DNA from 2 places in the Arcobacter sp. ISO1 genome. Region 1 is predicted to be linked to the other one. Evidence: riboswitches for the same ligand, from Rfam matches in the RefSeq annotation. Region 1 holds a riboswitch; the other holds the start of a gene.

Region 1 (15,619 bases):
AGTTTCTATTTCTGCATGGGAATGGGGAGCATATCTTGGTGAAGAGGGTATGAAAAAAGGTGTTAGAGTAAAAATTTCATCTATGACAAGAACTCCTAATACCTCAGGTATGGGAAAAGCAAAAGCAGTTGCTAACTACTTAAACTCTCAAATGGCAAAATTTGAAGCAGTTGAAGCAGGATATGATGAAGCCTTATTAAGAGATGACCAAGGTTATATTGCTGAAGCATCAGGAGCTTGCTTCTTTATTGTTAGAGATGGAGTTATTATTACACCACCAAATGATAATTCATTAGAATCAATTACACAATCAACAGTAATTGATATTGCTAATGATATGGGATATGAAGTTGTTAGAAGAAGAATTACAAGAGAAGAGATTTATATTGCTGATGAAGCATTCTTCACTGGAACTGCTGTAGAAGTAACACCAATTAGAGAAGTTGATTGTAGAGTTATTGGAGCAGGTGAAAGAGGTCCTGTAACCGAAGCGCTTCAAAAGGCTTACTTTGACGTAGTTCAAGGTAAAAATGAAAAGTATGTTAAATATTTAACATACGTAAACTAAAAATAAAAAGGTTAGTAAATGCCAATTGATAACGATTATTTCAAAAATAGACAACAACAAAACAAGGGAAATAGTAACGGTTCTGGAGGAAATGGTGGTGGGGGAAACTATCAACCACCTTTTGAGCCACCAGAATTTTTCAAAAATTTTGGGAAAAAAGCAGGATTTATTTACGTTATTGTAATTATTTTTGCTATTTTATTTATAACAAAACCATTTATGACAATTGAGTCAGGTAATGTTGGTATAAAACAAACATTAGGTAAATATGAAGAACAACCATTAAGACCAGGTTTTCACTTTATAATACCAGGATACCAAAAGGTTACAGTTGTAGATACAAAAGTTAGACTTATGAACTATGCTTCTGTTGAAACAAGTAATGGTTTTGACCAAAGTATTAGAAGTAACCCTGCAATTAATATTCTTGATGCAAGGGGTTTACCAGTTTCTATTGAATTAACTGTTCAATATAGACTTACTGCTGATGGTGCTCCATTAACAATTGCTACATGGGGACCAGCATGGGAAGATAAAATTGTTAACCCTGTTGTAAGAAATATTGTAAGAAATGTTGTTGGTGGATTTAACGCAGAAGAATTACCAACAAGAAGAAATGAAATTGCAACAATGATTGAAAATGGTATTAGAACGCAAATTGAATCACTTGAAAGTAAACCTGTTTCTGTTGAATCTGTTCAGTTAAGAGAAATTGTTCTTCCTCAAAAAATTAAAGAGCAAATTGAAAGAGTTCAAATTGCAAACCAAGAGTCTGAAAGAGTTAGATACGAAGTTTTAAGAGCTAAACAAGAAGCTGAGAAAAAAGCTGCGCTTGCAAAGGGTGAGGCTGATAAAAACAGAATTGAAGCACAAGGTAGAGCAGATGCTGTAACAATTGAAGCTAAAGCGCAAGCAGCAGCAAACAAAGAGATTGCAAAATCTTTAACTGGTGAATTACTTCAAATGCAACAAATTCAAGTTCAAGGGAAATTTAACGATGCACTTAGAGAAAATAAAGATGCTAAAATTTTCTTAACTCCTGGTGGTTCAACTCCAAATATCTGGGTTGATACTAAAAGTAAAACAAGAGATACTGTAATTAATAATCAATAAGAGTGAATTTCACTCTTATTGAAAAGCTATTTCTATGAAACCCCTATTTCTTTTTTTAATACTCTTAAATATAAGCTACTCACAAGACAAAATTATTATTGACGATACAATTAAACTTGAAAAAACAAAAGAGTATTATGAAAAGAAAGAAAATCTTTTAAATGAAGTTCCCCAAGTGAAACAAAAACAAAAAAGAAAAGATAAACTTAATATTGATGGGGATGTTGGCGTAGATAAAAAAACTAAAACAATTGATAATGTAAATATCAATATTGGATCAAAATTTTAAGGTATAAAATGACAAATAGTGAATTAATAAACTGGGAAAAAGTTGATGGAATGGTTCCCGTAATAACACAAGATTCAAGTACTAATGAAGTATTAATGATGGCATATATGGACAAAGAAGCTTTAGATTTAACAATAAAAACAAAGCAAGCCCACTATTTTTCTAGAACTAAACAAAGAATCTGGAAAAAAGGTGAAAGCTCTGGACATATTCAAGATGTGAAAGATATTTTAATTGACTGTGATAATGATACTCTTTTATTAAAAGTTGAACAAACTGGTGTAGCTTGCCATACTGGAAGAAAATCATGTTTCTTTACAAATTTAGAAACAAAAGAAACAACATCTGATGTAGAAATAGATACTACATCAGCATATGGTGTTATTGACAATCTTTACCATGTAATAGAGTCAAGAAAAAACGATGACCCAACAAAATCATATACAGCAAAACTTTTAAATGGAAAACAAAACTCTATGCTTAAAAAGATTGTTGAAGAAGCTGGAGAGTTTACCTTTGCAGTTAAAGATGATGATAAAGATGAGATAGTTTATGAAGCAGCTGATTTAGTTTACCACTGTATGGTTGCCCTTGCTTCTAAAAACATTAATCCTGATCAAATTAAACAAGAAATAGCTAGAAGGTTTGGTTTATCTGGAATTGAAGAAAAAAACTCAAGAGTAGCAACTTAAAAGATAAAATCTTATCTTTTAAGTTTAGTAATAAACATTATTTTTATATTATTTAAAATTATTAACCAGGGTTTTAAATAATAATCTAGAAATATATGCAATATATTCAGGAAATACAAATGGTTACTTTTATGAAGTAATAAACCTAAATGTTAATAAGAGTCTTAGAAAAAGATATGAAGCACCAAAAGAAGCTAGATGGCTAGTTGTAAAAATATACAAAGAAGAAGATGGAATTAGCTACAGATACAACCAATTAATTGATAAAAATCACAAACTGATAAATACAACAAAAAAAATAGCCAGATACAATCCAAATACAAGACCTTGGTTTAAAAAAGCCTTTGGGACGAATAAAGTAATAAAAACTAAGCCTTATCAATTTGTAAATATAAATCAAAAAGGTATTACCTATGCAAAAAGAATTACAGCTACAAATACTATAGTAGGGATAGATGTTTCACTAGAAAGTATTTCTAACTTCTTGCAAAAACAAGCAACAAATAAAGAACAAAAAATAATACTCTTCAAAGATACTTCTGAAATAATTGCATCTATAAATATTGACAAAGATATTACAAAAATACCATATAAAGAGATTTTAATATTTGTAAAAAATAAAAAAATTGAAAAAATTAATTTTAAAATGGAATTAGAAAATGAAAATTATGTTTATTATTCTGTACTTAAATCCGAATCTAAAGATAAAGATTATCTTACTATAATAATTCCAGTAGATACTATAATGAAACCTTTTATAGAAAAAATTTACAACTCTTTTTTTCTTAGCCTTCTTATTTTATCTCTAACAATTCCCCTTATTAAATATGCAACAAATATACTTGTAGAGCCAATTAAAAGACTTGAAAATGAAAATGAGAAAATCATAAAAAGAGACTATGATAATGTTAACTTAATTGAGACTAGAATCAAAGAGTACAATGATTTATCTAAATCTTTATATAGAATGTCATGTTCGATAAAAGGGTTTTTAGAAGAAGAGCAAATTGATGATGTTGATATTTCTAAATATGTATAAAAAAAGGAGACACAAAATTGTATCTCCTTTCTAATAAATTTATTTAGACGAACAAGCTGATACACCAGGAGGTGTAGTAGGCTGAATAGAAGCATTTTCTGCTTTTTCACTAACTTCATCAATAAAAGCTACAAGTTTAGCTGAAGCACTCATATATCTTTTTGCAGATTCAGATTCAGGTTGGAAATAAACAACAGGTTTTCCTGCATCTCCACCCTCTCTAATAGCTGGTTCAATTGGCAACATTCCTAATACTTGTGTATTAAACTGTTCAGCTAATTCATCACATGTTCCCATTCCAAAGATATCAGATTCTTCACCACATTTTGGACAAATAAATCCACTCATATTTTCAACAATTCCTGCAATTGGAATATGAAGTTTTGCAAACATATCAAGTGATCTTCTTGAATCATCAAGTGCTACATGTTGAGGAGTAGTTACATTTATCCCACATGTTACAGGCACACTTTGAGCAAGTGTTAATTGTGCATCACCAGTTCCTGGAGGCATATCAATAAAAAGAATATCTAATTCTTCCCACAAAATATCTCTTAATAATTGTTGGATAGCTTTCATAATCATAGCACCTCTCCAAATAAGAGATTGCCCCTCTTCCATAAGTGAACCCATAGACATTACATCAACACCATAAATTGAAAATGGTTTTGCTTTATTCCCAACAATTTCAACTTCTTGACCTATTAAACCCATCATTCTAGGAATATTTGGTCCATAAATATCAGCATCTAAAATACCAACCTTTTTACCTTGCATAGCGGCTGCAACTGCTAAGTTAACAGTAGTTGTTGATTTACCAACCCCACCTTTTCCTGAACTTACCATTACAAAGTTTTTAATTTGTGGTGCAATATTTTGTCCACTTTGAGAGTTACTATTTTGTTTTGGTGCTTCTGGTTTTTTAATATCAAATACTATATTTGAAACTCCAATTGTACCTAAAACTGTTGAAATACTTTTTTTTAGTTCATCTTCAACTTCAGGTGCACTTGAAGTTATGTCTAAATGTACAGTGCACTTATCTCCATCAAGTTCTACATCCTTTAAAAAACCAAACTCAACGATTGATTTTTGAAATCCTGGATATAAAACTTTTCCTAATTCATCTTTTATTTCAGCTACTGTCATTGTGCTTTTCCTTATTAGTTATAAAATTTTCGTATTATATTTAATATAGGATAATTTTAGTCTTAATTGTACTTTTTACAAGTTGAAGTTTATAAAAAAAATCAAAAATATCCTTAGTATATATAAATTACATAAATCCTTTTTTTTTAGTTCTTTTATTATATTATTCAAATCATGAATAATAACTTTATAGCTAAAATACAAAACTTAAACCTTGACTTTAAAGGTAAAAAACTATTTAAAAACTTAAACTTTGATATATTAGAGAATAAAACTACAGCCTTACTTGGAAGTTCAGGAGTTGGAAAGTCAACATTACTTCGATGTATAGTTGATTTAGAAAAAGAAAATATCACTAATGGTAAAATAACATTAAAAGAAGGTACAAACATAGCTTGGCTTAGTCAAGAAAACTCACTATATCCTTGGCTTAGTATTTTAGATAATGTTCAACTATATCATCATCTAAAGGGGCGGAAAACAAAGCAAACTTTAAAAAAAGCAAAAGAACTTTTAGAACAAGTTAATATGTCAAAACACCTTGATAAAAAAACATATGAACTTTCAGGAGGACAAAAACAAAGAGTTGCATTAGCTAGAACACTTATGCAAGAAGCAAATCTTATTTTAATGGATGAACCCTTTTCAGCATTAGATGCCATTACAAAAATTCAACTACAAGATTTAACTTGTCAATTACTAGAAGATAAAACTGTCGTACTTGTAACCCACGATCCACAAGAAGCTATAAAGCTAGCAAATCATATTTATATTTTAAAAAATCAGCCAGTAGTTTTAGAAGAAGCGGCTTCTTTACAAGGAACCTTACCCCATAAACTATCAAATGAAAAACTATGGAATTTGCAAGAAGAGCTAATATCTAAACTTCAAGGAAATGATATATGAAAAAAACTCTAAAAATATTACTTCCTATTTCATTTTTATTTATTTCATGGCAAAGTATTATTGTAATTTTTGATTTGCCACACTATATACTGCCACAACCAAAAGATGTTTTTCTTCAACTAATAACTCAATACAGCTTACTTTGGGAACATACACAAACTACACTTTTAGAAATAATTGTAGGAATAATACTTGGTTGTATTTTTGGTCTTAGCTCCGCTTTTGCTTTACTTTATTTTAAAAGAATTGAGAAATATTTACTCCCAATACTTGTAATCTCGCAAGCAATCCCTGTATTTGCCATAGCACCTCTTTTGGTTTTATGGTTTGGTTATGGAATGGCTTCAAAAATAGTTATGACTGTAATTATTATATATTTTCCTATAACTACTGCTTGTTATGATGGACTTAAAAACACCCCAAAACAGTGGCTTCAACTTGCATATACATACAATCTAACTCCTCTTCAAACTCTATTTAAAGTACGATTTAAAGCAAGTTTGCCATCTTTAGCTTCAGGACTTAAAATAGCAGTTTGTATAGCTCCCATTGGGGCAGTTATTGGTGAATGGGTTGGTTCATCAAAAGGACTTGGTTATCTTATGTTGCATGCAAATGCAAGAATGCAAATAGACTTGATGTTTTCTGCACTTTTTATATTAATTGTAATGACTTTGAGTATCTATTTTTTAACAGATTTTCTAACAAAAAAATTCATACCTTGGGCTTCACACTTGCATTAATCTGCATTAAATTGACTTAAATTCTTTTTTCTGATAAGATTTGTTTTTCATGCATAGGGAGCTTATATATAGGCTGAGAGGAAGTTTTGAACTTCGACCTTTGAACCTGATCTAGGTAATTCTAGCGTAGGGATTTGTTTTTTACAAATGTATTTTTATACTTCAAATTTAGTCTATCTTTATTCCAAGATAATTTTCTCTTCTTGTGTATTTAAAATCAAAAGGGGAGATATGACAATCACACAAAAACTTATCAAAAACTCGCAGCCATATTGGGACAACTATATAAAGCATGAATTTATTCAGAAACTAGCAAATGGAACACTTGAACTTGAAAATTTTCAACACTATTTAATGCAAGATTATATTTATTTATTCCATTATTGCAGAGCTTTCGCTCTTGCTATGTATAAAAGTGAAAATTTTGAGCAAATGAATTTTTCACAACAAGCTTTAAATGCTACATTAGATGAAATACAACTACATATAAACTATTGCAAAGATTTTGGAATAGATGAGAAATCAATTTATAAACAAAAAGAATCTCCTGCTTGTGTTGCTTACACAAGATATGTACTTGAATGTGGTATGAATGGAGATTTAGCTCAACTTTATGCAGGGCTAATACCTTGTTTTGTTGGTTACGCAAAAGTGGCAGATTATATCACAGAAAATAACTTAAGTGTAGAGAATAATCCTTATCAATCTTGGATAGATATGTATTCTTCAAAAGAGTATCAAGAAGCTGCAAATGATGCAGCAGAGTTTTTTGAAGGACTATGCAAAGACTTATCAAAAAAACAAATGGAAAAGATACAAGATATTTTCACAACAGCAACACGAATGGAAATATCTTTTTGGCAAATGGGTTTAGACCTATCATAAAAGATTAAAAAAACTAAAACATAAAAAATTCAATAAGGGAAATTATGAAAAAGACAATATCAAAAATAACGCTTAGCTTAATGCTATTAGGTTCAAGTGCTTTTGCACAAACTGAAAAAGTAAGCCTACTTTTAGACTGGTTTGTAAATCCAGATCATGCGGCTATTATAATTGCACAACAAAAAGGTTTTTTTGAAAAAAACAATCTTGAAGTAGAGATTATCGAACCAGCTGACCCATCAATGCCACCAAAACTAGTAGCTGCAAAGAAAGCTGATTTGGCAGTAGATTATCAACCACAGCTTCAAATGCAAGTAGCCCAAGGCTTACCATTAGTTAGAATAGCTACACTTGTAAACTCTCCACTTAATAGCTTAGTAGTATTAAAAAATAGTGGTATAAACAAAATAGAAGATTTAAAAGGTAAAAAAGTAGGCTACTCTGTAAGTGGTTTTGAAACAGCATTATTAGACTCAATGTTAAAATCTGTAAATCTATCTTCTAAAGATGTAGAACTTGTAAATGTAAATTGGTCATTATCTCCTTCTTTGATGACTAAACAAGTTGATGCAGTAATAGGTGCTTTTAGAAACTTTGAATTAAATCAATTAAAAATAGAGAAAGAAGAAGGAAAAGCATTTTTCCCTGAAAAATATGGGGTTCCTAAATATGATGAACTTGTAGTTGTAGCAAATAAAGACAATGCATCTGCTAAAAAATATGTAAACTTCGTAAAATCTTTACAAGAAGCTACAAAATATCTAAAAGAGAATCCTAAAAAATCTTGGGAAGCTTTTGTAAGTTATAAACCAAAAGAGTTAGATAATAAATTAAATCGTCTTGCATGGAGTGATACTTTACCTTATCTAGCAACTAATCCTGCTACTTTTGATAAAGAAGTTTATAAACAAATGGCTGATTTTATGAAGCAAAATGAGCTTATTAAAACTTTGCCAAGTTTAGAAGAATATGCTCAAGAAATATTAAAATAAAGAGATAAAATAAAGGCATTAAATGCAAACAAATAATTTAGAAAAATTAAGAAAAAATAGTCCATTAATACTAAATATTACAAATATAGTTGTATGTAATTATGTGGCAAATGGATTATTAAGTATTGGATGTTCTCCTATTATGTCTAATGCAGTAGAGGAGATGGATGAGTTACCAGCTATTTGCCAAGCTTTAGTTATAAATATAGGAACACTTACATGTGATCAAATTGAGGCTATGATTAAAGCAGGTAAATGTGCAAATAAAAATAAAACTCCAGTAGTATTAGATCCCGTTGGTGTTGGGGCAACTACATTTAGACAAGAGACTGTAAAAACTCTTTTAAGTGAGATAAAATTTGATTTAATAAGAGGAAATGCAGGTGAGATTGCCTATCTTGCCCAGGTAAATTGGAATGCAAAAGGTGTAGATGCAGGAAGTGGAGATGGAAATTTATCGCAAATTGCAAAAGATGTAGCTTCAAAATATAATTGTATTGTCTCAATTAGTGGCGAAATTGATTATATAAGTGATGGAGTAAAAGTAGCAAAAATAGAAAATGGATGCGAACTTTTTCCAAAAATTACAGGTTCAGGTTGCCTTTTAAGTGCAGTTTGTGGAGCATTTTTAACTTTAGATGGAACTGCTTTTGATCTAACTTTAAATGCTTGTACAGCTTATGCCATTGCAGGAGAAATTGCACAAGAAACTTTAAAAAATAATCAAACTGGACAGTTTTATGTTAATTTACTTGATAGTTTAGCAAAAATAGATGACAAAATGACAGAAGAATATGCAAAGGTAAGTTTTGAATAAAGAAATGTTAAATGTTAAAAATATGCTTCAAGTCTATTTTATAGCAGGAACTCAAGATTGTCTTCACTTAGGAAATAATCCACAAGAAAACTTACTTTTTATTTTAGAAGAGGCCTTAAAAAAAGGAATTACTTGTTTCCAATTTAGAGAAAAAGGGAGAAACTGCTTACAAAATAAAGAGGATATTTTTAATTTAGCAAAAAAAGCTCAAGATCTTTGTAAAAAATATGATGTGCCTTTTTTTATAAATGATGATATTGTTCTTGCTTTAAAGTTAAATGCCACAGGTATTCATATTGGGCAAGATGATAAAGCAGTAAATGAAGTCATAAAAATCATAGATGGAAAACTAATACTAGGTTTATCTATTAATACTTTAAATCAAGCAATAAAAGCAAAAGATATACAAGGTATTGATTATTTTGGAGTGGGGCCAATATATGAAACTACTTCAAAAAATGATGCAAAACAAAGTGTTGGTTTAGATTTAATAAAAAATATAAGAGATAAAAATATTTTAAAACCACTAGTTGCAATTGGCGGAATAGATGAATTTAAAACAAAAGATATTTTAAAAAATGGTTCTGATGGAGTTGCAGTTATTTCTGCTATCACAAAATCAAAGGATATTAAAAAAACAATAGAAAATTTGAAAGCTTGCTAAATTTGATTTTCTTATACGTATAAGTTATAATATTGAATTAGGGATAGTAAAATAATGGAAAATAATAAAAATCTAAGAAAATTATATTATGACATATATGAAAATATAAATAGTATTAAAATCTGTAAAATCGAATCAGAGCAAGAGATTATAAGTCTTATTATAAAAATAAATATGAATCAATCTATTGAGACTATAAATGAAAATAATATTAATGATGAAGTGATTTTACAAATATTTAGATCCAATGAAGACACCTTAAATAAACTATTATTAATAGATAAAGAGTTATTTGAAATCAAATTTAAGTTATATATTCATCTAATTGATTTATTTAATCAATTATGTAAAATCTATTCAAAAAGTGAATCAAAAAGAACCCTTGTGGAGCCAATAATCGAGGCTTTAATAGAATCAAAAACTTTTTTAAAAATCAAACTTCAATTAAATCAAGAGAAAATCAATATCTTAAACAATCATATAGGACAAGCAAGATATAAATTTTCACATCTAAGTTATTTTGATATTGGAAAAAAAGACATTAACTATGTATTTGAATACTATCAGTCTAAATGTGAAAAGATTGTCCATGGATTTGAACTTTCAAAGGATAGTTCATTTTTAACTTATTTGAAGAATGATAAAGAACTAGAAAAAAGTATTTTTATTAATAATCTAAGTTTTTTACTTTTACAAATGCACTATAAGATAAAATATTTTGACCCAAAACTTAAGTTTGATGATAATCCATATTATAAAAAAATTATTGATTTCTTTTATGAGACTACAAAGTTAAAAGATATAAACAATTTTGAAAAAAAAAGTTTTGAAAAACTTTTACTTCAAGAGTTTATAAAAACTTCTGAGTATCTAGAAGCGAAAGGAATTGGTATTACTGATGAGAAAATTCAATTATTACAACTTAATACAGATGAGTATAAACAATTAATTGATATTATATCAAGCAAGATTAATGTTGATAATGCAGGATAAATAATGAAAAAACTAATAATAGAGAAAATCGATACATTACCACCCCTTCCTAAAAGTGTTTTAGAACTTGAAGAGTTTAGAAAGATGTCACACAAAGAACCTTTAGATTTATTAAAAATCATAGAACAAGATCCTTTGATTATTACTACTGTATTAAGGGTTGCAAACTCAGCAATGTTTGGTTTTGTAAGCGAAGTTGAAACTCCAAGCAGAGCAATCTCATTATTAGGTATAAATTTTACTATCTCCATTGCATTAGGAACTGTTATTCAGAACCTTGTAGATACTAAACTATCTTGTTATGAGGCAACAACTGATGACTTTATGTTTTCTGCAAATCTTTCAAGTGCATTAATTAACTCATGGGTTTCAAAAATTAGTTTTGATTTAAAAGAAGATTTACTTATCCCTGCATTTTTACAAGAAGTTGGGAAATTCATTATTGCTGATATTGTTTCTGAAAGTGGAAAAACTGAAGAGTTTATTGAGCAAGTTAAAATTACAAAAAATGTAACAGCTGTGGAAAAAGAGTTTTTAGGTTTTTCATGTGCTAGAATTACAGCAAATATTTTCAAACACTGGAACTTAAGCCATAACTTAATCTTCTCAATTGGTTTTGTTGAAGATTTAGAACATTGTCCAAAGGATTATGTTGAAAAGGCTAAAATTTTAGAAATTATAAAAATTCTTACAGATATTAAAAACCCATTATCTGATTATAATGTCCAAAGAGCATTAACTAAAGCAAGCGAATATGGCTTTGATGTTGACCTCTTATTACAATCTATAGATACTATTAAATTTAAATTAGAAAATGACCTTTAAGGTTTCATAAGTTACAATTCACTATAATATGTAACTATTTTACCCAAAGGGTCTTTGTGTCAGATATTACATTAATATTACTTTGTGCAGGAAACTCCACAAGATTCGAGCTTTCTTCAAAAAAACAATGGCTAAGAACTGAAAATTCTCCATTGTGGTTATTTGTTACAAAAAGACTTTCAAGTTTTTACTCTTTTAATAAAATCATAATTGCTTCACATGAAGATGAATTAAACTATATGAAAAACTTTACTGATGATGTAACTTTTGTAAAAGGTGGAGAAACTAGACAAGCTTCAATGAAGAATGCATTAAAAGAGGTTACTACTAACTATGTTATGGTAACTGATGTTGCACGGGCTTGCATACCAAAAGAGGTTATAACTAACTTAATAGATGTAAAAAATAAAGCAGACTGTATAGTCCCAATACTAAACGTAAGCGACACAGTCGTTTTCAAAAATGACACAATAAATCGAGATGAAGTAAAGCTTATCCAAACACCACAACTCTCACGAACAAATATTTTAAAAAAAGCACTTGATACAAATAAAGAGTTTACAGATGATAGTAGCGCTATTAAAAATATAGAGGGAAGTGTTCATTATGTACAAGGGTGTTTGAAAAGTAAAAAATTAACTTTTGAAGAAGATATACAAGAAATTGAGTGTATCAAAACACCATCAAAAAACTTCTTTACTGGAACAGGTTTTGATATACATCCATTTGAAGATAATAAAAAAATGTGTCTTGGTGGAGTCAACATTGATGTAGAATATGGGTTTAAAGCACATAGTGATGGTGACGTACTAATACATTCAGTTATAGATGCACTTTTAGGGGCCTGTGGTGCTGGAGATATTGGAGAATTTTTCCCAGATACCGATGAAAGATATAAAGGTGCAGATTCAAAAGAGTTATTAAGACATATTGTTAAATTTATTTATAATGTGGGATATGAAATTGTAAATATTGATTTGACAATAATAGCTCAAAAACCAAAAATAAATCCATATAAAAATCAAATTAAATCTACTATGGCGCAACTTTTAAATTTAGAGAAACAATTTGTAAATATCAAAGCGACTACAGCAGAAAAATTAGGATTTATTGGTAGAAGTGAGGGAGTTGCAGTTCAAAGTATTGCAACGTTAAAATATTATGAGTGGGATAGAAAATGAATATATTAATTATAGAGAGTGAGATTTATTTAGCACAAAAAGTTGTGTCTAGATTATTAGATGATGGACATAATTGTGATTTTGTTGAATCACCAAATATTGAAAATTTAACAAAAGATTATGATATTATTCTTTTATCAACATCTTTACCTGCTGCATTATGTAAAACAATTATTAGAAGATACAATGATTCAATTATTCTTTTATTAGTTTCATATATTTCAGATGAAACTGTAACTGACCCAATTAAAGAGGGTGCAAAAGATTATATTATGAAGCCATTTATTATGGATGAGCTTATTAGAAAAATTTATCACTATAGAGAGTGTAAATCACTTAGAAAAGAGTTATTTACCTTAAGAGAATATCTTGATTTTCAATTTAAAGATGTAGATACAACAGGAACTATCCTTCCAACATCATTTCCAATATTAATTGAAACAAACTCACAAATTGCTGCAGATAAGTTAACCTTTGAATTATCAAGAAAACTAAACTTACATATGAAATTTATTTCACTAAGTGATGAAAATTGGCAAAAACATTTAAATGATAAATTCAATGGTATTTTATACCTAACAGAATATCAAACCTTAAAAAGAAGCGCAAAAGAGAGTCTAAATAGACTTGTTGAAGATAAAAAATGTGTAATTGTTTCAATGGAAAAAGAAGAAGAGTTTCCTTATACAAAAATTGACTTTCATAAAGAAGACAATATGATGCCAACAAATTCTATAATGACAATCAACGATTATGTAAAATTGATGGTATTATCATATCAAACTAAATACCCTGATACTGAACTATCAAAAAAACTTGGTATCTCAAGAAAATCTCTTTGGGAAAAAAGAAAAAAACTCGGTATAGAAAAAAAGAAATAAGAGAAAACATGAGAAAACTATTTTTAACTTTATTTTATAGTGGATTAAGTCCAAAAGCACCAGGAACAGTTGGAAGCTTTCTTGCACTTATTTTAGGTATTGCATTACTTCAAATAATTGATGTTTCTACCCTATTTTTATTAGCAATTTTAATCACTGTTATTGCAGTGAAACAGATTAATATTTATGAAGAAGAAGTGGGAGTTCATGATGGTAAAGAGATTGTTATTGATGAACTTGCTGGTATGTGGATTGCTCTTTCAATTTGTGGAATTACACAAGAAAACATTATTATAATGTCTTCATTAGCCTTTGTTTATTTTAGACTTTTTGATATTTGGAAACCATCTATAATTGGAAGAATTGATGAAAAAGTTGAAGGTGGCTGGGGAGTTATGGGAGATGATGTTGTAGCTGGTATTGCAGCAGGTATAGCAACAGCAGGAACTTATCAATTAGTAGAAAAGTTTTTAATTTAAACTTTTTCTATTTATTACATAAACACCAAACAAAATTAGAACTGTTCCAATTAAATCTACTAAATCTATATCTTCACCAACAATAAAAAAACCAATCAATAATGCAACTATTGGTGGTAAATAAGTAGCTGATGAAGCTCTAACTGCACCTAAGTGTTCTATTAAATAATAATACAAAATAAATGCCAATCCAGTCCCTAATAAACCTAAGCCAATAACTGTTCCCAATAAAACATTCATATTTGAGCTGATATTTGATATTCCATCATAATCAACAAATAAAGATAAGGTAAGAGTAGCAAAAGCTAATTGGTAGCTTGTGAGGGCTGAAAAGTGTATTTTCAATGGACTTATAAATCTCTTTGCATATACAAAAGATGAGCCAACAACTAGTGAACCCAGAATAATAGCTTTAATCCCTTCAATATTTGATTCGAACACATCAAACTCATAAGGTTTTGCAATTAAAATAACCCCTAATAAACCTATTAATATTCCAAACAATCTTTTATCTAACTTTTCATCTTTTAAAAATATTACGGCCAAAGTAAATGCAAATAAAGGAACTGAAGCACTAAGTGCACCCGTTATTCCTGATAAAAGTAATGAAGAAGCTTTTACAAAATAGTAATAATAAACAGATGCTCCAAGTAAAGACATAATAAAAAAATGAAATGCATATTTAAAATGCTCTATTTTCATAGTTTTTTTATATATTGTGTAAATTAAAACTGGAATAAAACCAAATAAAACCCTTAAGAATACAACTTGTAAATCACTTATATACTCAGTTGCTAATTTCATATATATAAAATTACTTCCCCAAATAATTCCAAGTAATAAAAAAATAAATATAGCTTTTTTAGTTTCCAAAATTTAGACTAGAATATTTATGTTAAATAGTAAAATAAGTTAACTTATTTTACTATTTTTGCGAATTCATCAAAAATATATTTTGATTCATGAGGACCTGGACTTGCCTCTGGGTGATGTTGAACTGAGAATATTGCTTTATTCTTATATTTAACACCTTCAATTGTATTATCAAATAGATTTATATGTGTTACATCAGCAATTTGGATAATTGAATCTGGAACATTATAGTTATGGTTTTGTGCTGTAATTTCAACAACTTTTTCAGGGTTTGCAACTGGGTGATTTCCACCATGTTGTCCAAATTTTAATTTATATGTATCAAAACCATGGGCGATTGAAAGCATTTGGTGACCTAAACAAATTGCAAACATTGGGATATCTTTATCAATAAGTTTTTGAACCTCTTTTTTCTCTTCAGTTAAAGTTAGTGGATCACCAGGACCATTTGATAAGAAAATCCCTCCAATCTCACCAGCTTCAAATCTAGCAATTAAATCATCGGCTTTAAATGTAGATGGAACTACTTC
Region 2 (15,619 bases), 1.2 Mb from region 1:
TGCAGTTGCTGCTTCAACTGCTGCATTAAGTGAGAGTATATTTGTTTGAAATGCAATTTGATCAATCACTGCAATAGCTTCACTAATAGCACTTACTTTTTCATTTATTTCATCCATAGAACTAGAAGTTTTTGAAGCCAACTCATTTCCTAAATCTGCACTAGTACTTAAATCATCTGCAATTCTTAACATCTCAGTAACATCCTTTGAGCTACTTTTCATATTTGAAGTAATTTGTTCAATTGAAGCTGCTGTTTGTTCTAATGAACTTGCTTGTTCATTTGAACTATTTGATAACATTTGAGATGAATCTGTAAGTGTTTGAGTATTATTTTTTAATTCATTTCCTGCATTTGTAATCATTGCAATTAATTGAGAAATAGATTGTCCTAATAAAACAGTTCTAGTTGAAAGGGTACCAAAATTACCATACATTCCTACTCTTTGTTCATCGCTTAGTCTAAAATTGTATTTACCAAGAGCATAGTTATCAAGCAAAAGATTTATATTATCAACTTTATTTTTTGTATAAGATATCATTTTGTTAATAATTAACCTTAAAGATTCAACCTCATGTGTTGCACCTTTCTCATGTAAACTATATTCTAAAAATCCATTAGAAACCTTCACAATTACATCAGTAATCTCATTTACTACTTTTTTATCTTGCTCAATAATCTTTTGAATCTTTTCAATTTGAACATTCATATCATGTGTCATTTGGGCAAATTCATCATTTCCTTTTACCTCCATTGGTTTTAAATAATCTTTTTCCCTAATTACATATTGGAAGAAATATTCAAGTCCTAATTTGAATACTTTGAGGCTTGAAACAATTTTTTTAGTCATAAGTGTACTAATGATAAAGATAATTACAAACATAACAATCAAAAATATTCCAAAGAAGATAAATTCAGTATTTAGTTGAGCATTTTTCATTTCTATATACTTACTAATATTTAAGGTTAATCTATCCACTAACTTTTCATAATAATTGATTCTAGAAGTAGATACTTCAATCCATTTCTCTTTTTGTGCTCCAAAAATATTTTGATTTAACTTTTTTAAAGATTGTACTGTTTTACTAGTATCAAGTTTAACAATTCCATCAATTTCTTTAATCGTTTTACCTTGTGCTAATCCATCTGAAATATCTAATATATTTCCCATATAAGAATCAAAACTATTTTTAATAACTTTTAATAGTCTCTTTTCTTCTTTTGTTATACCTTTTAATCTTCTATATTTGTTAACACTTCTTTTTATGGCAGTATGGTATTTTTGAACATTATTTAAGGATTTATTATCATTTCTAACTAAATAGTTTTTATAATTATGAATAAGGCCACCAAATCCAGCATTTGCATAGATATTACTTATAATTTGGTCTTTTAAACTTTTATCAAGAAGTATTGTTCTAAACCTTGTTAGTTCTTTACACTTTTCACATTTTTTTTCATCTTCACTATATTTAACACTATCTACTGAAGCAATTTTTTTAAATTGTCCTAAAAATATATTTTGATTTGTAACAAGTTTATTAAACTCAATATTTTCTTTATTTAATAAAACTCCTTTATCAAAAATATTTTTAACCAACATTCTTTCCTCTTCAGCATTAATTAAAAAATGTACTAAAAATATATAAGACTGTAACTTCTTTGATAATTCACCATCATTACTATAAGTCACAACATCATCCATAAAAGACAACAATATCTCTACAAAATTTTTATAATATTTATTCAATTCCTCACTACTAATTGAAAGCTCATTTATTTGTTTTCGAATATTGCTTTTCTCTTCAAGTAGTTTTTTTAATTGAGTTATTTTCTTATTAAAATGCTCTTCATCATTTTCTATTAATTTAATACTATTTTGTAAAGTTAAAATATTTTTATCAACTTCACCTTGAATTGTTTTTAACTTATCTGCACTCCCCTTACCATATGAGTCAGTAAAAGCAATACTATATTCACTTTCTTTTTGTAGGTTAAGTGATAATTTTGCTGAACTAATAGTAAAACCTAGATACTCTTTTGTATGATTAATTGAATTTTGTTTTTCTATTTTTTCTATTAAAAGTGTATAAGAAAGCAGTATAACTAAAAGAATTGGTATTGCTAAAGTAAAAAGTATTTTATTTCGTAAAGTGATATTGTTTAAAAAATTCATATATTTTCCTAAGATTATTTTTTCTAGGGAATCATACTAAAACATAATTACATTGGGGTTACTAGAAAAAATAAAAAATTACTTTATTTTAAAAAGCAAGATATATAAATTTTTATTTTTAAGCTTAAGTGAAACTTTAGACTCATTGAATTATAATTTTTCATCAACTCTTGGGGTGCCTTAATGGCTGAGATTGCATACTGCTTGTCCCATTGAACTTGAACTAGTTAATACTAGCGTAAGGAAGAGATTGTAAAAGTTTTATACTATTATTTTGTCAATTTTATATTGGCAATTCTTTTATATTATAATAACTTCTCTCTTCTTTCATGGAAAAATAAAAAATGAAAGAAAAAAAATGACAAAAAAAGAAACTTTACAAACGGCTTCAAATAGTATTTTAACAAGAGAGCCTCTACCAGCTTCTAGGAAAATATACTTAACAGGTAATATCTATAAAGATATAAAAGTTCCTATTAGGGAAATTGAACTAACAAACAAAACAACTTTAGGTGTTTATGATACTTCTGGACCATATACAGACTCAAGTATAGAAATAGACGTGACAAAAGGTATCCCCCAAATCAGAAAAACTTGGATTGAAAGCAGATGTGATACAGAAGAATATGAAGGAAGAATCTTAGTTCCCAATGACAATGGCTATACTTCAGAGACCATGTTAAATAAAGTTGTAGCAGGTTCAAAAGGACTTGCAAGAACTCCTAAAAGAGCAAAAAAAGATAAAAATGTATCTCAATTATGGTACGCAAGACAAGGTATCATAACTGCTGAAATGGAATTTATAGCTTTAAGAGAAAATCAAAATCTTTCTATGGGTAAAGAGTATTTAAATGATGAAGAAAGAGAAAAAAGGTTAAAAGGTAAAAACTTTGGGGCAAACCTTCCTGAAGCTATTACTCCTGAGTTTGTAAGAAGTGAGGTTGCTGCTGGAAGAGCTGTAATTCCCTGTAATATCAACCACCCAGAAGTTGAGCCTATGATTATAGGAAGAAACTTTTTAGTAAAAGTAAATGCAAATATTGGTAATTCAGCTCTTACTTCATCTATAGAAGAAGAAGTTGAAAAAATGGTTTGGTCTACTAGATGGGGTGCAGATACTGTTATGGATTTATCAACAGGAAAAGATATCCATACAACGAGAGATTGGATTTTAAGGAATTCGCCAGTTCCAATTGGAACAGTTCCTTTATATCAAGCACTTGAAAAAGTAAATGGAATTGCAGAAGATTTAACATGGGAAGTATTTAGAGATACCTTGATTGAACAGGCAGAGCAAGGAGTTGATTACTTTACTATTCATGCTGGATTGTTACTTCATCATGTACCAATGACGGCAAAAAGAGTTACAGGAATTGTTTCAAGAGGTGGTTCTATTATGGCTAAATGGATGATTCATCACCACAAAGAAAATTTTTTAAATACTCATTTTGAAGAGATTTGTGAGATTATGAAAACATATGATGTTACATTTTCTCTAGGAGATGGTTTAAGACCAGGAAGTGCAGCAGATGCTAATGATGAAGCACAATTTGCAGAACTTAAAGAGCTTGGAAGATTAACAAAAATAGCTTGGAAACATGATGTTCAAACAATTATTGAGGGTCCGGGACATGTTCCTATGCATCTAATCAAAGAAAATATGGAAAAACAACTTGAATGGTGTCATGAAGCTCCATTTTATACTTTAGGACCACTTACAACTGATATTGCTCCTGGATATGATCATTTTACATCTGGAATTGGTGCAGCTATGATTGCTTGGTATGGTTGTGCAATGTTATGTTATGTAACTCCAAAAGAGCACTTAGGGTTACCAAATAAAGAAGATGTTAAAGAAGGTCTTATTACATATAAAATAGCAGCCCATGCTGGAGATATTGCAAAGGGACATCCAGGTGCTAGAGCAAGAGATGATGCTATGAGTAAAGCAAGATTTGAGTTTCGTTGGGTAGATCAGTTTAATATAGGTTTAGACCCAGAAAGAGCAAGAGATTATCACGATGAAACTTTACCAAAAGATTCTGCAAAAGTAGCACATTTTTGTTCTATGTGTGGACCAAAGTTTTGCTCTATGAAAATCTCTGCAGAAGTAAGAGACTATGCAGAATCAATCGGAGAAGATGTTGAAACTGCTAAGAAAAAAGGAATGGAAGAGATGTCAATGACTTTTAAAGAAATGGGTAGTGAAGTATATATTCAAGAAGATAAAATAAACACTTGAAAAATTTTGTTCTTATTTTTTAACCACAAAAGTGGAGATTTTTTATAATTTATAAAAAACTCCACTTGAGCTAATGTTTCATTAAATGTTTCAAAAGAACATTGAGATATTGTAAAATCAACCCAATCATACCTATGGGGCATTATATACTCACATTTTCTAAAATATTCATCCCTTTTAAAATCATCAAAACTAACGTAAAAACCTCGGATATTTTCATTAAATTGAATATTTAAAATTTTTTCATAAAAAGGCATATAAATATTTGCCTTAAAACAAACCTCTTGTTTAATATTATTTAAATCAATTTCCTCTAAATAAGGTTTCGTTTTTTCATTGAAAAGTAAGGGAAGTTGTTTATGTTTTAATTTATCTAATTTTTTAACTAATGTATCATCTCTATTTGGTCCAATATATCTATCTAATTCTTTTTCAAAACTAATATCATATAGGTAATATTTATATACAAGTTCAATATGTTTGAAACATTTTTCTTTATTGTCAAAAATTATAAAATCTATTTCACCTAATGTTTTTTTATTATCAATTATTTGAATATTTTTCCTAAAAAGTTCATACCTTTTTGATAAAAATAAATAGTATTCAAAAAAAAGTTCTACCCTTTTACCTAAAGGAAGTTTTTGATTTATTTTTAATTTATCAATTTGAATAGTTGCTAAATCTATTGATTCAAAATCAAATTGTTTAAGACCATCTAAATCTTTAAATAAATAATTTGTTTCATAAAAGCCTAAAAATTGTTTTAGAATATTATTCATATTTTTTCATTTATAAATTTTATACTAGATAAACAACTATTTAAATATGAACTGCCAAATAGATTATAATGATTTAAATAGTGATATAGGTTATATATTATTTTTTTAATATTATAACTCTTACTTAATGGTAAATAACTGTTATAGATTTCATAAAAAGAATTACTAAAACCACCAAAAAGTTCTGTCATAGCAATATCTAGTTCTCTATCTGCATAATAAACAGCTGGATCAATAAGATAAACATCATTTTTTGAAAAAAGAACATTTCCTGACCATAAATCACCATGAACTAGTGATGCATAGCTTGTAGTATCATTTAAAAAGTTTACTATTTTTTTAAAGTTTTCATCTAAAAAAGTTTTAAAATCTTGTTTTATTTGTTTGTCTTTTATTAAATTTATTTGATAGGCTAATCTAAATTTAGTAAAAAATTCACCCCAATTATCAATAATAATATTTTTTTGAGGATTTAAACCAATATAATTATCATACTCTAAACCATATGATCTATTTTTTTGTTCATGTAGTTTTGCTAATCCAAGGGCTAGTTTTTCAACCAAGTATTCATTTGTCAATGAAGTTTGAATATTCTTCATTTGAATTTCATCTTTGTTTACACTAATAATCTCAGGTATTTTTAGATAATTGTTGTTAGTTTTTAGTAGACTTTCTTTTATTAGATTAAGCCCTTGAACCTCTTTAATTAAAGAGTCATTATCAAAGGGATTACTCTTTATAAAAATAGATGACATTATCTTAATTTATTTTTTGCCAATGTAATATCTGATTCATATTTGTAAACCATATAATCAAATATTGTACATCCTTTATTTCTATTAAAAAAAGCTCCCATTTCTAAAAGTCTATAAGACATTCTAAAAAAAGCTGTAAAGGGAATAAGATATGTTACAAATGTTTCATATTTTCTATAAGGATAGTATTTATCAAACTCCTCTTTTAAGTTACTAAGTATTTGATTTTCTCTGTAAAGTTGATCTTTACTTCTTTTACTCATGGTTCCAATTGCAATTGAAAAATTTAAAAAAAACATAAATAAATTCAAATTCCAACCAAGTATAAATATCTCTTCGTAAGTCATTTCCCCTCCAAAAGTTAATTATATCTTAGTTTTTGTATAATCTAGTTTTCATAAAAGAAAATAATTAAATCAATTGAAGAAAATATATAATCTAGGAATATAATGACTAAAGAAGAATATGATAAACAAATAGAAATTTTAATTAGTTGGGCACATGCATATTATGTGGAAGACAACCCTATTGCAACGGATGAAGAATATGATAAGCTTTCACGGACTTGCCTTGCTTTTGAGCAAGAAAACCCTACTTTATCACATCAAAATTCGCCAAACAAAAGAGTTGGTGGTTTTGTTTTAGATGGATTTGAAAAAGCATCGCACCTATCACGAATGTGGTCACAAGAAGACGTCTTTAATACACAAGAGTTAGAAGACTGGATCAAAAGAGCTAAAAAAGTAAATAATAATTTAGAGTTTTATTGTGAACCAAAATTTGATGGAGCAAGTTTAAATCTTATTTATGAAAATGGTTTATTAAAACAAGCTATCACCAGAGGTGATGGTAGTATCGGAGAAGATGTTACTAATAATGTAAAAACAATACACTCTATTCCTTTAGAAATTAAAGAGAAATCTTTAATAGAAATTAGAGGTGAGATTGTTATTAGAAAAAAAGATTTTGAAAAGATAAATGAACAAAGATTGGCAAACAATGAAGCTTTATTTGCAAACCCAAGAAATGCAGCATCAGGAAGTTTAAGACAGCTAGACCCAAATATAACAGCTCAAAGAAAACTATTTTTTAATGTATGGGGAATTGGAGAAAATTCACTAGAACATACAAAATTAAAAGACAAAATGGATTACATTTATTCATTGGGATTTGTTAAACCCCCACTTCAAACACTAGTTTCAGATGTAGAGCAAATAGAAGAGGTTTATCATAAAATCATAGCTTCTAGAGATGAAATTACAATGATGCTTGATGGTATGGTTGTAAAGATAAATGACATCGAAACTTGTGAAGAGTTAGGTTATACAGTTAAATTCCCTAGATGGTCTTGTGCCTATAAATTTCCAGCTGTTGAAAAAACTACAAAGATAAAAGATATTATCTTACAAGTAGGACGTACTGGTGTTATAACTCCTGTGGCTTCAGTTGAACCAACGCTTATAGATGGAAGTACAGTAAGCCGTGCCACACTACATAATTTTGATGAGATTGAAAGACTAGATTTAAGAATCAATGATGAAGTAATTATTATAAAAAGTGGTGATATTATTCCTAAAATCACAAAAGTATTTACTGACAGAAGAAGTGGCGATGAACACCCTATTTCAAGACCAACACAATGTCCACAATGTACTAGTGAACTACTTGATGAAGGGACTATGATTAAGTGTCAAAATCTAGATTGTCCCTCTATTGTAGTTAATTCAATCATTTACTTTGCAAGTAAAAACTGTATGAATATTGATGGCCTTGGAAATAAAATAGTTGAACTACTAGTACGACAAGAAAAAATAAAAGATATTTTAGATTTATACTCTTTAAAATATGAAGATTTAGAAAACCTTGAGGGGTTTAAAGAGAAAAAAATCAATAACCTTTTAAATGCAATAGAAAAGACAAAAGGCACTGCTCTTCATAGAGTAATAAATGCTTTAGGAATTGAACATATTGGAGAAGTAGCATCTAAACAAATCTGTCTAGAGTTTGGTCTAAAAGTTATTGATATAGATATTGATTCATTAATAGCCCTTGATGGAATTGGTGAACAGATGGCTAATTCATATGTAGAGTTTATGAGAGTAAATCATGACTTAGTTCTAAAATTAATTGAGATAATCAACCCTGAAGTTGAAGAAAAAAAAGAAATTAGTGAAAATGCATTTAAAGGTACAACAATAGTTTTAACAGGGACTATGAGCGTTAGTAGAGGAATAATTAAAAAACAACTTGAAGAATTAGGAGCAAAGGTTAGTTCGTCTGTTTCTAAAAAAACAGATTATCTGATTTTCGGTGAAGACGCGGGAAGTAAATATGATAAGGCAATTGATTTGGGGGTTAAGACTTTAACTGAAGAACAAATGAATTCAATGATTTAAGTTATAATGATATTATTATGATACATTTTTTAGCTAAATTATATTAATTGTTTTACTAAGGAACTTTTTTATGAAGAAATTAATTTTAATTTTAAGTGTCTCAACTTTAATGTTTGCACAAACTATAACATTAGGTGTAGTACCCCAACAAAGTCCTTTAAAATTAGCTAAAAAATGGTCAAAGGTAACAAAATATTTAAAAGAAAAAACTGCTTATGATATAGTTTTTAAAACTGAAAAATCGATACCAACCTTTGAAAAAAAACTATATAGTGGTGAATATGATATAGCTTATATGAACCCTTACCATTTTATAGTGGCAAATCAGAAACAAAATTATGAAGCTTTTACAAGAGCAAATAAAAATATCGTTGGTATTTTATTAGCAAAAGAAAAAAGTATACCTTTTACGAAAGAAAATCTACAAGGAAAAACTTTTTTATTCCCTGCTCCAAATGCCTTTGCAGCAACACTTCTAACAAAGTTTGAATTAAAAAATCAATTTAACTTTGATATTGATAAGGAAGCAAAAGTTTTGTATGTAAATTCCCATGATTCTGTTTATAAAGGAATCTCTAGAGATATTGGATATATAGGTGGAGGAATTATTAGAACCTTTAATAACTTTATAGATAAGAATGATAAAGATAAGCTAAATATTATCTATAAAACAAATGAATATCCAAGTCATCCAATTGCTTTTCATCCAAGATTAAATAAAGATATTGTAAAAAAAATAAAAGATGCCTTTTTATCAATGCCTAAGGATTTAACTAAAACTTTAAGTATTAAAAAATTTATAAAAACAAGTTCAGATGAGTATGAAATTATAAAATCTGTAAAATCACTATAAAGAGATAAAATGTCATTTAAATATAGGTTTATTATATCTTTTGTTTTACTTGAGATATTTTTTATTACCTTAATTGTTTCAATAAACTTTATAGCCATTGTTGATTCATCAAATAAACTAATAAATGATAATATAGACTCAAAAACAAGATTTTTAAAGGATTTAGTAAAAGTACCCTTAAGTATATATGATTTAGCAACCTTAGATAATATAATTGAAAAAGCTCAAGATGATACAATACTCAACTCAATAATTATATTAAATGCCCAAGAAAAAATAGTATCAACTTATTACAAACTTGAAAATTTGAATGTTGAAAAATTAATAAGAATAAAACAAGATAAAACCTTGAATTTTGAAGATAAAGTTTATAAGGTTAAACATATTAGTATCAAAGAAGAAGATACAACTTTAGGTTCAATGTACTTAGTTTTTGACCTTTCTGAAACTAATCAATTCATTCAAAACAATAAAGAAAAAACTTTGATAATCATATTTATTGAAATATTAATTTCAACAATTTTATCTTATCTTATTGGTTCAAAACTAACAAAAAAACTAACTAGACTATCTAATATAGCAATAGATATTGGTAAAAACAAATCTCCCCAAATACCATATACAAATACCGATGATGAAATTGGTTCTTTATCTAAATCTTTTGTTTATATGCAAGAAAATCTTTTAAATAGAACAAAAAAACTTAAAGATTTAACCAATAAACTTGAATCACAAAAAAAAGAGTTAGAATTGGCAAACAAAGAAAAAGATGATTTTTTAGCAAATATGAGTCATGAATTAAAAACCCCTTTAAACTCTATTAATGTAATAAGCTCAGTTATGTCAAAAAACAAAAATAGGAATCTAAGCCAAAAAGATATACAAAACATTAATATAGTAAATAAAGCAGGTAAAGACTTATTGGAACTTATAAATGATGTTTTAGATATATCAAAACTTGAAGCGGGTGAGATTAATATTAATAATGTCGATATTGATGTTTTTAACTTTTTTACAGAAATATATGATGGCTTTAAAATGCAGGCCAATCTTAAGTCTTTTGATTTTGAATTAATATGTGATAAGGATATTGGATTTATTCATTCCGATGAATTAAGATTAAAGCAAATTGTAAAAAACCTCATTAGTAACTCATTTAAATTTACACATGAAGGTTTTATAAAAATTTCTGTTGAAAAAAATAATAAATTTTTAGATGTAACTGTAACAGATACAGGGATTGGTATTCCTCAAGAAAAGCTTGGAAAGATTTTTGATAGATTTAAACAAGCAGATGGAAGTACCACTAGAAAATTTGGGGGAACTGGTCTTGGCTTAGCAATTTCGAAACAACTTGCAAATCTACTTGGTGGAGATATTAGTGTTGAAAGTAGTAAAAATCTTGGTTCTACATTTAAATTTTCAATTCTTATAAATGAAAATAAATTAGACCATAAGCTAATTGAAAAGATAAAAAACCAAAATAAAATTAAAGATAAAAAAATATTAGTTCTTAACCATGACCCTTTAAATTTCATCAATTTAATTATCAAGTTAAAAAATGATTATATTGTTAATTCAGTATCAACTTCACAGGAATTGTTTGAAAATATCGCTAATGATAATTTTGATTATATTATAGTTGACTTTAGTAATTTAGAAACGGTAGATATACTAAAACTAAAAGAATATGAAAAGAAGATAATTGCAATTACAGATAAAAACTCTACTTCAAAAAATATTATCTCAACAAATTTTAATTCTTTTTTTGAAAAACCTTTTAACGAAGAAGAGATAAGAAAACTTATTTCTTAATAATATCATCAAGATTGATTAAATCATCTTCTTTAATTAGATACTCATAAACCTCTTCTTCATTAATTTCTATTTTATTATCAAAATGTTGCTCTATTGTACCAAGCATATTAGTGATTTTTTTATCTCTTTTTAGTTCTAATTCTTTTTGCTTTAACTTAATTTTATTTTCCTTCATAGAATTTATTATGTTCATAAATGCTTTTAATTTTTGAACTAATAATTCATCATCTATTGGTTTTGTTATAAAATCAACTACATTTTTAGAGCTATTAAAAGCTTTCTTTTTATAAATATCATCTTCATATATCCCTGAAATCATAATAATAGGGATATCTTTTGTCTCTTCAATACTTAGCAAATATTCAGCCAAATCATAACCACTTGCTTCTGGCATTTGGATATCAGTTAAAACTAAATCAACATTGTGTTTCATAATTTGTTTAATTGAATCTTTTACACTTGTTGCTTCTATAATGTTTAAATTATCAAAACTACTTTCTAACAACAAGTTCAAAGAAAATAGATTTGCTTCTATATCATCAACAATTAAAATATTGAATTTATCCATTATTTTTCCTTTTCAATAAAATCAGAGATTAACTTTAATTCATCTGGCTTTTTATAGCTAAAATTAAACTCTTCTTGAATTTGTGATTGGTTACTTTGTCCATCCGTATATACAACTAAAGTTTTGTTTTTAAAATCTTTTAATTTTAAAAGTTCAAAATGTTTTAAATCTGAGGCATCAACAATTATATATTTATATTTTTCATATTCTAATTTATATAAAAACTCATTAAAACTATTTAAATTTTCAACTTCATAATCTTTTTTAAGACTAACAACTAAGGTTATAAAATTTACTGGATCATTATTGAAAACAATCAATTTTTCTTTTCTTCTTATATGTAAATCTCTATTTTGTTCTAACAATTCTTCATTTATCTTATATTTATTAGCTTGTAGTGTGACTTTGAATATTGAACCAACGCCTTCTTCACTTTCAACACTAATATCTCCACCAAGTAAATTTGCAAGTTGTTTCGAGATTGAAAGCCCTAAACCAGTTCCTCCATATTTTCTTGTTGTACTAGCATCAGCTTGTTTAAATCTATCAAAGATAAACTCTAATTTATCTTGTGATATTCCTATACCTGTATCTTTTACTTCAATAGTTAATATATCATTATCTAATGTTACATTAATACTAATTTGACCACTTTCAGTAAATTTAAGGGCATTACTAAGTAGGTTTTTTACTATCTGTTTAATTCTGTCTTCATCTGAATATATATACCCAATTGAGTTATCACAATTAACAGTAAATTCTAAGTTTTTCTCTTCCATTTGTACTTTAAAACCATTATATATTTCACTAATAAATTCACATAATTTTATATCTACATATTTTAATTTTATTTCACCAGCTTCAAGTTTTGAGATATCTAGAACATCATTTATCAAAAATAGTAAGTCATTACCAGAGTTATTAATAACCTTTAAGCTATCTAAGTCTTTACCTTCTAAGTTCCCTTTTTTATTTTTAAGCATAATAGAACTGATTAAATTAATTGAGTTTAAAGGGGTTTTTAATTCATGACTCATATTTGCTAAAAACTCATCTTTTGCTTTAGATAGCTCTTCTGCTATATTAACCGCTTTGTATAACTCTTTTGTTTTAATACTTAACTCATTTATCATCTTTGAAAAGTTATCATTTAGCTGTTGCATCTCTAAGACATCAGTTTCTACAAGTTCAACTTTTATCTTAGTTGCATCTTTTATCTTAGATGTTTGTTCAGAAAGTTTTGCAACTGGTTCTGTAATAGTTTTTGAAAAGATAGTTATTCTTCTTAATAGTAAATAGAAGAATATAACATAAAATAAAAGCAATAAACCTATTGCATAATAACCTATTTTATCAGATAGATTTTTTAATTCATTAATTGATTTAAAGATTTCGTTTTTATCCACTAAAATCATTAGTTTCCACTCAGTTTCATCAACATTTTGTTGTAGTGTTAAATATTCACTATCTTCAATTTTTAAAGAAGAAATTTCTCCATCATTTTCAATAAGTTTTTTAAAGTGTGAAGCAAATGGACTTTTATTTTTTAAGATACTAAACTCTTCTGGTTTTTCTATTGTTTTTAATATTGCATCGGTATATAAATGCTCTTTCAACTCTTTTAATCCCAATAGATTTTCTATCTTTTCATTCATCGCAATAATCATACCCTCTTTATCAACCATGAAAATATTTGCATTATAAGGTAATTTTCTATCTAAAATATTTTTTACAAAACTATCAATTGTAATATCAATCCCTGTAACCCCCTCTAAAAAATCACCATTATAAATAGGGACTATACAAGATAACATCCAACCATTTCCTGCAGGGTCTAAATATGCTCCAGTCCAAACTGGTTGCTTCTTAGGATTGTGTTTTTTATCTGCTAGAAAATAAAAATTATAATCTTCCATATGAATATGGGGACCATACTGAGTATACACTTCATCAATAAAAGGATAAAGTCTATTCATATCATCCCATGAGTTAAAATATGCTGCAACGATATTTGGGTTTGTATCAACCATACTTTTAAAATTAGTATCCATAGATTCTGTAAAAGTTGCTTTATCTTTTTGAACTTGTGTAATATTAGTTTTTGAAGAATAATATAATGACGAACCTATTTTATTTGTTTTGTAAAAAACTCCATTTTTGGCTACATTAAAAGTAGGTAATTCATTTGGCAATGTAAAGTTATATGGTTTTTTAAATAACTCTTGATGTTCAAATTGTAAGATTTTAGCTAATCTGCTGACTTCTTCTAATTTATCACTTATAATAATAGATTCACTTTTTAAAACCTCTTGTGTATGAGATTGTGCTTCAGTTAATAATAGATCAGTATTTTTTGATGAAATATAAGCATTTATAGAAAAGTACATAACTAATAATGTGATTTCAACAATAAAAATTGGTATTAAAGAATATCTAAAAAAATGAACTGATAATATTTTCTGTAGGCTTTTTAACTTCATAATAAATCCTTAATTAATCATTTATAATTTTATAATAACAAAGAAGTGTATCAATAAAGTATCAATATTACAAAAATTATAATTAGAAGCTACAATTATATGATAAGTTGCGATGTTACCTTTTTATATAGTTTTGAAAAATTATAAAATAATTACTATAAAATCATCTTTTTTTATAGCCAATTGTTTTATAATAGATTAATTATCTAAAAAGGTAAAAAAATGAATGAAAAGAAAAGAGAAAAATCATTAACTATGACTATGTTAATGACACCAGAAAAAGCAAACTTTACTGGTAAAAATGTACATGGTGGTGAGATTCTTAAAATGTTAGACCAAGTGGCATATGCATGTGCTGCTAGATATACTGAAACTTATGCGGTAACATTATCTGTTGACATGGTACTATTTAAAGACCCTATAAAAATTGGCTCACTTGTAACTTTTCATGCATCGGTAAATTATAGCGGAAGAACCTCAATGGAGATTGGTATTAAAGTGATTTCAGAAGATATCAAAGACCATACAATAAAAAATACAAATGTTTGCTACTTTACAATGGTTGCAGTAGATGAAGAAGGTGAACCAGTATCAGTTCCTAAGTTAGAACCTAAAACAGAGGATGAAAAGAGAAGATATCAAGATGCCATAAAAAGAAGAGAACAAAGAATGTCTTCTAGGCATGCGGTACATTTTCATTAAAGAAAAGGCTTAAGCCTCTTCTTTACTCTCGATAAATTCTTCGTAAGAACCTTTAAAATCGATAATTGAACCATCTTCTTGAATCTCAATAATTCTATTTGCAAAGGCATCTAATAATTCCCTATCGTGTGATACACAAATAACAGAACCAGGATATTCTAATAATCCTTCACCAAGTGCAATAATTGCTTCTAGGTCTAGATGGTTTGTTGGCTCATCTAAAACCATAAAATTTGGTTGTTCTAACATGATTTTTGAAAGCATCATTCTGTGTTTTTCTCCACCTGAACAAGCTTTTACTTGTTTTTCTTGCTCTTGACCGTTAAATAACATTCTACCTAAACAGTTTCTAATCTCTGCAATATCGGCATCTCTATCAAAACCTCTTAACCAGTCATATAGTGTCATTTCACCCTTGATTATATCAGTTGCATTTTGTGGGAAATATCCATTTTGAATTGTTGCTCCCCAGTGAACATCACCAGAATCAGCTTCAACATTTCCAACTAAAATCTCACATAAAGTAGTTTTACCAATACCATTTGGTCCAATTAATGCAATTTTATCACCTTTTTCCAATGAGAAAGAGATATCATTTAATACTAAGTTACCATCATATGATTTTGTAATGTTATTAACAAAAAGTAATTCTTTACCAACTTCTCTTTTTTGTCTAAAGATAATTGAAGGGTCTCTTCTACTTGAAATTTGAATTGAACCTAAATCAAGTTTGTCAAGTTGTTTTTGTCTAGAAGTAGCTTGTTTTGCTTTTGAAGCATTTGCAGAGAATCTAGCGATGAATTTTTCTAATTCATCTTTCTCTTTTTGTTTTTTATTCATATCAGCTTGTT

What was found. Region 1 has a riboswitch for thiamine pyrophosphate ahead of tenA (thiaminase II). Riboswitches for the same ligand answer to the same signal wherever they lie in the genome.
Region 2: another riboswitch for thiamine pyrophosphate. It lies ahead of thiC (phosphomethylpyrimidine synthase ThiC); the one in region 1 lies ahead of tenA (thiaminase II).

Annotation. Positions count from the first base shown of each region.
Region 1 covers NZ_CM176573.1:462,294-477,912, forward strand. The annotation lists gene AC2TY9_RS02265 (branched-chain amino acid transaminase) at 1-568, shown strand, start outside; gene AC2TY9_RS02270 (SPFH domain-containing protein) at 587-1,681, shown strand; gene AC2TY9_RS02275 (hypothetical protein) at 1,716-1,970, shown strand; gene hisIE (bifunctional phosphoribosyl-AMP cyclohydrolase/phosphoribosyl-ATP diphosphatase HisIE) at 1,979-2,662, shown strand; gene AC2TY9_RS02285 (hypothetical protein) at 3,147-3,701, shown strand; gene AC2TY9_RS02290 (Mrp/NBP35 family ATP-binding protein) at 3,741-4,850, opposite strand; gene AC2TY9_RS02295 (ABC transporter ATP-binding protein) at 5,025-5,756, shown strand; gene AC2TY9_RS02300 (ABC transporter permease) at 5,753-6,499, shown strand; TPP riboswitch at 6,546-6,649, shown strand; gene tenA (thiaminase II) at 6,731-7,384, shown strand; gene AC2TY9_RS02310 (ABC transporter substrate-binding protein) at 7,429-8,376, shown strand; gene thiM (hydroxyethylthiazole kinase) at 8,399-9,193, shown strand; gene thiE (thiamine phosphate synthase) at 9,186-9,857, shown strand; gene AC2TY9_RS02325 (hypothetical protein) at 9,912-10,850, shown strand; gene AC2TY9_RS02330 (HDOD domain-containing protein) at 10,854-11,675, shown strand; gene AC2TY9_RS02335 (bifunctional 2-C-methyl-D-erythritol 4-phosphate cytidylyltransferase/2-C-methyl-D-erythritol 2,4-cyclodiphosphate synthase) at 11,732-12,856, shown strand; gene AC2TY9_RS02340 (DNA-binding transcriptional response regulator) at 12,853-13,737, shown strand; gene AC2TY9_RS02345 (phosphatidylglycerophosphatase A family protein) at 13,746-14,216, shown strand; gene AC2TY9_RS02350 (DMT family transporter) at 14,208-15,089, opposite strand; gene carA (glutamine-hydrolyzing carbamoyl-phosphate synthase small subunit) at 15,134-15,619, opposite strand, start outside.
Region 2 covers NZ_CM176573.1:2,443,844-2,459,462, forward strand. The annotation lists gene AC2TY9_RS12125 (methyl-accepting chemotaxis protein) at 1-2,175, opposite strand, end outside; TPP riboswitch at 2,337-2,437, shown strand; gene thiC (phosphomethylpyrimidine synthase ThiC) at 2,534-4,417, shown strand; gene AC2TY9_RS12135 (DUF1853 family protein) at 4,393-5,196, opposite strand; gene AC2TY9_RS12140 (fructosamine kinase family protein) at 5,193-5,951, opposite strand; gene AC2TY9_RS12145 (hypothetical protein) at 5,951-6,298, opposite strand; gene ligA (NAD-dependent DNA ligase LigA) at 6,401-8,347, shown strand; gene AC2TY9_RS12155 (phosphate/phosphite/phosphonate ABC transporter substrate-binding protein) at 8,418-9,200, shown strand; gene AC2TY9_RS12160 (ATP-binding protein) at 9,210-11,015, shown strand; gene AC2TY9_RS12165 (response regulator) at 11,005-11,586, opposite strand; gene AC2TY9_RS12170 (sensor histidine kinase) at 11,586-14,066, opposite strand; gene AC2TY9_RS12175 (acyl-CoA thioesterase) at 14,289-14,768, shown strand; gene AC2TY9_RS12180 (ABC-F family ATP-binding cassette domain-containing protein) at 14,778-15,619, opposite strand, start outside.